DNA from 3 places in the Halobacillus naozhouensis genome. Region 2 is predicted to be linked to each of the others. Evidence: riboswitches for the same ligand, from Rfam matches in the RefSeq annotation. Region 2 holds a riboswitch; each other region holds the start of a gene.

Region 1 (2,267 bases), 1.9 Mb from region 2:
TTGCCCCAACTCCGGCCTTTGCCCATGGGACGACGGCTCCGACCCCTAAGAATTTCGACTGAACAGCAACCCCAAGTTCTTCTGTTTCCGGGTCAAATCCGACAATTGAATACGTAGCAATGATGTTTGATTGGTTCATCGTCTTCTACTCCCTTCCTACTACACTCATTCGACCTTTTTTAACGATTTCCCTTTCTATTTTTTCTCGAGAAAAGAAAAAACCTATTTTCACAGCACGAAGCTGTAAAAAATAGGTTCTTGATTTACGAGCGATTGAGCAGTAAAGTCGGCCGCTGTGAGAACAGCAAGCATAATACAATCGCACTAACGATAAACGCCGGCAGCATATATCCCCCATTATAAAGTAGAGAATATAACCATACCGGCTGGCCTGGCGGAGCAAATTCTCCATAAAAAACAATCCCTGCAGCGAAGTGGCCTAAGAAGCGGAACAGACTGCCGATAAATGCGCCTAACACCAGCCAGACAGCCATTCGCTTTACCTTTCTCGAGCGGGCCGCTTCCCATACCGGCCTGGCAAAAATTCCGGCGAGACCAATCACACCAAACGCTACAAAATAATCAAGGAACGTTTGCATTGGTGTCAAAATATAAGCTCCAAATAAAATTTGATAGAAACCGAGCAGCAGCCCCGTCAGCACTCCGCCGCCAAGCCCCCACCTAAACGCCATGATAAATACGGGAACCATTGCAAACGACACCGAGCCTCCCTGGGCCCAAAGTTTAAACGAAAGAAATGGAATAATATCAAGTAAGATGGCTAATGCCGAAAAAATCGCTACCTCTACTAAAAACAAAACACGTTTATTTCGCATCCCTCAACCTCCTTTTTCCATAGAAAAAAAGCGATGCCACAGGGAAGCTTCCTGATGGAGGAGTCCCGTTGCATCGCCATCAAAAAAGCCACCATCCCTACGTCAGTACTAACTGACAGGTTCGAAGGGTCTGAACAAGTCTGTTCACTCTCAGCTTAAAGCTCCCCTTGAAGGCTTATATTCTTTCGCTCTTTTTGCTATGGATCTATTATAAAGCAATCTCTAGATTCTATCAATGACTAAGAAGATCAGAGGACACTGGCTACCTTTCTCTGTTTGACAAAAAAAGGACAAAGTTATACAATGTAAATCGTAATTATTACTATTTAAAGGGAGGAGAACTGTCATGGCCAAACAAGCTATGGTCCAAAAAGAACGCAAACGTCAGGCGACGTATGAAAAATATAAAGAAGTACGTAAGCAACTAAAAGCAGAAGGTAATTATGAAGCATTGCGCAAACTGCCAAGGGATTCATCCCCTACTCGCCTTCATAATCGTTGTGCCGCTACAGGAAGACCTCATGGGTATATGAGACAGTTCGGACTATCAAGAATTAAGTTTCGTGAACTTGCCCATAAAGGCCAGCTTCCTGGCGTAAAAAAAGCCAGCTGGTAAAAAACTCAGAAGCCTATTTTAGCTTCTGAGTTTTTTACTGTTGCTACAAGGTCACATGAATTTTCGTAAACCGACGTCCTATTCGATTAATGGAATTTCGATATCCTCACCAACCTCAAGAATCAAATTTTGCCGATCCTTCACTGGTGCAAAAACCATTACATAGTTATCTGCATCATGTACCTCTTCCTTACTATAGATCGGCACAACCTTCTTCCCAGCTGACCTCAAAAAGACACCCGCTTTTTTCTTATTAGCTCTGTATCCATATTCCTTACCTGTTTCTCTAGGATTAAGGAATAGTTTTTCTAGTTTACTTCTCTTTTCATATTGTCTTCCACTTTCATCCGTATAAATTTTAATATCAGATCCAGTAACGACGACTCTTGTTTCTAAGGCAGAAAATTCCACCTGCTTAATGTTGTATGTTTCACCTTTAAAAGTGAATTCTTTATTGATTTCAGTTTTTTCTCTGGCAAAGGTGGCAGAAGGCTTAAGCTTGAATTCTAGAGGCCAAGTTGTCCGTACACTGCCATTTCCACCGTTTTTCCAGATGGTCAAATCTTCAATCTCTAAACGAATGTTCTGTCCCTCATATTCTTTTATTGATTCGAAGGATAAGGCCTCGTATACTGTGTTCTCTGTTTTACTGTAATATCGGCTTCCCCAGCCCACATTTTCTAATGATATCTTTTCATGGCCGACAATCAAATTAACCTTACTGACACCTTCCCAAAGGTCAATATAATAATTCTTTAAATTTTTCTCTTCACTATGATAGGTCAAAAGGAGTTTTGTTTCTTTATCATCGGTTA
Region 2 (2,267 bases):
AAACACAGCTGCTCCAACCCCGGCCAACATTAATACAGCTAGATTATATGATTTATACCTTGTTACGGCAAAGGCAGCCTCTGCCCCAAGCCCCTGGATGATCCCTGTTAGGATTAAAATCGGCCCCATTGCATTTCCGAGCAGCATTTCTACAGTTGCTGCAATCGTTTCCGATAAAAACGCTGCTCCTTTTTTCCGTATAATATAGGCAGCTATGACAGAGACGATAAACCAAATTCCGAAGATCACATCATATCCAATTGGACCAAATAGTCCAGCCAGCAGCTTTCCAACAGGCAGAAATGCTAAATAAACAACAGCAAATACTACGGAAAGTACGGACATCACAACAATTTCTTTCAATTTCCAATTTTCCAGTCCCATTTTATTTTCCTCCTTTTTTAGATGGACTGTTTGCAGAGATCGTAACGGTCATCACCGTATGAGAAGAACCTTGCTCATCTGTCTGCTGGAATACTTGCTCCAACCCATTAAACACTCGGTTTCCATCTCCATCTAAACGCGTAGAATAATGAGCCTCACCTACCTCAACTCCCCGCTTCTTCATGTCTTCAATCTGACTATAAATAACATCCATATAGTTTCCGCCACCCATAGGGTATAAGGAAAATTTGGCCGCCACCTCTTGATCGATCAACCCGCTTGTGGAAACATTTTGCGCTAGATTATCCTCAGCCATGTACACATCGCCGGCCGAATCACCTGGACATCCTATTGAATAGGTTGCTTGAAAAACTACATGTTCCCCTGTTTTTGCTGCTTGTAAAAATATCGCTTTTGTTACATCAAACACATGAATCATCCGTCCTCTTACTGTCGTTGTCACATCATCTGTCTTCATCCAGACTTTCGAAGTTTCCACCTCATTTAGCGAGGACTTGATAATCTCTACAAAACGATCAGACATCGGGTAGATCGAAAATGAACTTCCTGCAATTCGATTACTGGATCCACAAACTTCACTCATGTTTAACTTCCTCCTTATTAGTAAGCAAAAGCATAAAAAAACTGCACCCCAGGGGAGTGCAGTTACGAACGTATGTATATGTGTATATCATTACCATTCTACGATCGACTCCACTTCCCCACGCTAGTATTATCTAGTTCGGGTTCTAAGGGTCGGAAACAGTTTCCTCTCAGCCGCGTACGCAGCTCCCCTAGTGTTGTTAGCTCTATGCAATTTTGTCACACTTACATCGTAATCAATGGTTATTAATTTGTAAAGCCTATTCTTTTTCCCTGACAAGCTCCTGAACTTCTTGAACTACCTGCTCAAGTTCATGTAATCCTTGATCTGGGCTCGATAAAAATACACGTTCCATTCTTTTAGTAATATCGGTTGGTTTAATATTCATTTCATCCAAAGTCTGTTGCTGCCATTTGAAGTCAGGGTGATGGACATACATGCAATTTAACCCATATAATATTCCCATCAAATGACGCTGCATCGTTGTCATGACCGAATAAAGCATCAACCAATCTTCTCGTTCTAGTAAAACCCTTCGGTTCTTCCATTGATTCCCAAAATCTGAATATGCATCAATCATCACGTGTCCCAATTGTTCAGGGTACACCTGGACTTTGGCCTTGAAACCATCCATCAATTCAGCGCCTGCTACAGGAACGCCGTAGTGAATCGATGAAATCAAACATTGACCAGCTAAACTAATATCAAATTCTTTTGTTACACGATTGATCACCTTACGAATTGTTTCGGTGAGAAAGCTGCTTATTTCGAACTTAACACCCTCAAACTTAAATGTTTCGGACCATTCATCATCTTCAAATCCATAGAAATCTAGCAGCTCTCCATTCACCTGTTCAATTACTGATAACCTGTCTTGATCTGTCGGCCCCTCAGACCATAGGACGTTCAACTCGATATCTGAGAAACTATCCTCCCAGCCACGTGCAACAGAGCCAGCAATATAAACAGCTTCCACCTTAGCATTTTGCTCATATACCTTTGCCACTTTTCTAGCCAATTCTTCTAGATTCATCACCTAATCACCACCACCTTTTGCTGACTTCCCTCCACGGGTCTTTCAAAGATGAATACATACTAACATAAGCGGAGTTATTAGCTTCTCCTGTAAACGTAAATTTACAAAAGACTTTCCTCATCAGACCAGCCAAGAAACGTGGAGTTTACCCTAACTCCGTTATACTTTAAATTAATCAAGCAAACATGACCTTATGAACACTTTAATGTTACCAAAGATTAGTAGATGAAGCGAAATAGATAT
Region 3 (2,267 bases), 1.2 Mb from region 2:
GCTGTTTTCTTGATTTGCCACTAGACTCACCTTCTTTCAATTTTTTCTTGATATGGTTGGATGGTTAGAAGCTGAATTGAGTATCACGCTCACCTTGTTGCTTCACCATGCCTTCCTCTTGCGCTTCATCCCGCAGTAAACCAACCGCATTGGCGTACCGTAACCATGTATCCACACTTGCGATTACCACTCTGGCCTCAACCGTCAGAATTTCTATTCCTACAAGGGAAACTCGTGCATACGCATCTATTACAATTCCTTTGTCAAGAATTCTGTCAATGACTTCCGCGAGACTAGAACTATCTGCAGTTTTTTGCACACTCATTTTTGATTCTCCTTTCAAAGTTAATCCTCGAAACGACATCATTAATTTGCTTTAGTGCACAATAACACCTTTATGAATACTTAAAACCTGGCTTCATTCATAAAGAATGAATATTTACATGTTTTTCCTTAATTATTATTTAGAGGTCGTTGTTTGTAATATAATAAAGCCAATGGAATCAACTTATTTAGACGTGCAGAATTAGAAATAATACAAACATAACAATTGAATTACATTTCTGATAATTAGTCCGTTTTGATAAATGATTAAGTGCGAATCCCTCTGGAAAAGCCATCTTATCCCATTAAAATAACCGCTCGATTGCTCGAGCGGTTTTAATTCCTCTTCTAATTGTTCGGCCTTAGAAGCATCAAACCCAATTTCTTTCACCTTAGATCGTATTATATCGCCAATAGAAACATTGGTTTTACTACTGTTCTCTGTTTTTATGAGCGCCTGATGCGTTCTGAGCATTCCCTTTCAACTTATCCTTCTTCCCTTCATTTTGCATTCTCTTGTTATCTGCAGCATTTCCTACCTGGTCCTTCACTTCACCTTTTGCTTTGCTTACAGCTCCTTTAACTTTATCTGAATATCCTTTTCCTTTACTCATTTTCTATCGCCTCCTTGCCCTATGTATAAACGAATTCCGAATTCTGTAAACTTTTTTGAAACGAACTTTATTAAACTAACTATTCTCCCTATATATCTCACCCCCCCTTGATAATTACCTGCATCTATGGCACAGTTTAAAAGACAACGTGTTAACAAAAATGTATAGATTGAATGTAGGGGGACCAGTTTAGCTGGTTGAGATTGTATCCGTAAAAGATGCTGACCCTTGGAACCTGATCTGGTTTAAACCAGCGTAGGAAACATATGAAACGAACTTTCGTTTATTAGTAGATATGCACCCTAGGTATGGTACCAGGGTGCTTTTTTCATGCTCTAAAATCCCTGCTTCCAATTAAACTTGGCGTTAACATACCATCACTTTTTTAGGAGGAAACCAGATGAAAAAGCTTTTATTACTCTTTAGTACATTACTTGTATTAGCCGCCTGCTCGAGTGGTGAAGAAAGTAACACGGCTCATAACGGAGATAAAAAGCAGGAAGTAAAGCTTGTACTCGATTGGACACCCAACACAAACCATACTGGACTTTATGTGGCTCAAGCTGAAGGGTACTTTGCAGAACAAGGCTTAGATGTTGAGATTATGCTCCCGGGGGAAGCCGGGGCAGACCAACTCGTGGCCTCTGGTAAAGCAGACTTCGGCATTAGTGCACAGGAAACGGTGACAGAAGCTCGTATTCAAGAGATCCCGATTGTCTCGATTGGAGCGATTATCCAGCACAACACTTCAGGATTCGCTTCACCTGAAGAGAAAGACATCACATCACCTGAAGACTTTGAAGGTAAAACATACGGTGGATGGGGCGCGCCTGTCGAGAAAGCTGTACTCTCTTCATTAATGAAAAAGGAAAATGCAGATGTTGAGAAAGTTAACATCATTAATATGGGGAATACTGATTTTTTCACAGCTGTTAAACGAGACGTCGACTTCGCCTGGATTTATTATGGCTGGACAGGTGTAGAGGCTGAGCTTCGGGGTCAAGAATTGAACATGATGTACTTAACCGATTACTCTGAAAAACTAGATTACTATACTCCCATCTTAACGACAAGTGAAAGTATGATGGCCGATAACCCAGAAACCGTTGAAGCCTTTATGGCCGCTGTATCAAAAGGATATCAGTTTGCCATCGATCATCCAGACAAAGCAGCAGATCTATTAATCGAAGCCGTGCCTGACCTGGATCCGGAACTCGTTCACGCCAGCCAAGAATGGTTGTCGCCTAAATATCAAGCCGATGCGAAACGCTGGGGACAGCAGGATTTAGAAGTTTGGAAGAATTATGCTGAATGGATGTACAACCATGA

Evidence for each region. A riboswitch is a leader RNA that binds a small molecule or an ion and turns the genes downstream of it on or off. The one in region 2 is predicted to bind thiamine pyrophosphate.
Region 1: linked by a shared signal. The riboswitch ahead of thiT (energy-coupled thiamine transporter ThiT) and the one ahead of P9989_RS20040 (YkoF family thiamine/hydroxymethylpyrimidine-binding protein) in region 2 are both predicted to bind thiamine pyrophosphate.
Region 3: linked by a shared signal. The riboswitch ahead of P9989_RS04870 (ABC transporter substrate-binding protein) and the one ahead of P9989_RS20040 (YkoF family thiamine/hydroxymethylpyrimidine-binding protein) in region 2 are both predicted to bind thiamine pyrophosphate.

The regions. Positions count from the first base shown of each region.
Region 1 covers NZ_CP121671.1:1,561,909-1,564,175, reverse strand. The annotation lists gene P9989_RS08235 (DUF1028 domain-containing protein) at 1-139, opposite strand, end outside; gene thiT (energy-coupled thiamine transporter ThiT) at 264-836, opposite strand; TPP riboswitch at 914-1,014, opposite strand; gene rpsN (30S ribosomal protein S14) at 1,183-1,452, shown strand; gene P9989_RS08220 (hypothetical protein) at 1,531-2,267, opposite strand, start outside.
Region 2 covers NZ_CP121671.1:3,922,674-3,924,940, forward strand. The annotation lists gene P9989_RS20035 (ECF transporter S component) at 1-378, opposite strand, end outside; gene P9989_RS20040 (YkoF family thiamine/hydroxymethylpyrimidine-binding protein) at 386-988, opposite strand; TPP riboswitch at 1,087-1,190, opposite strand; gene P9989_RS20045 (DUF4037 domain-containing protein) at 1,248-2,021, opposite strand.
Region 3 covers NZ_CP121671.1:949,346-951,612, reverse strand. The annotation lists gene gvpT (YtxH domain-containing protein) at 1-21, opposite strand, end outside; gene gvpA (gas vesicle structural protein GvpA) at 65-325, opposite strand; gene P9989_RS04875 (CsbD family protein) at 756-938, opposite strand; TPP riboswitch at 1,106-1,217, shown strand; gene P9989_RS04870 (ABC transporter substrate-binding protein) at 1,339-2,267, shown strand, end outside.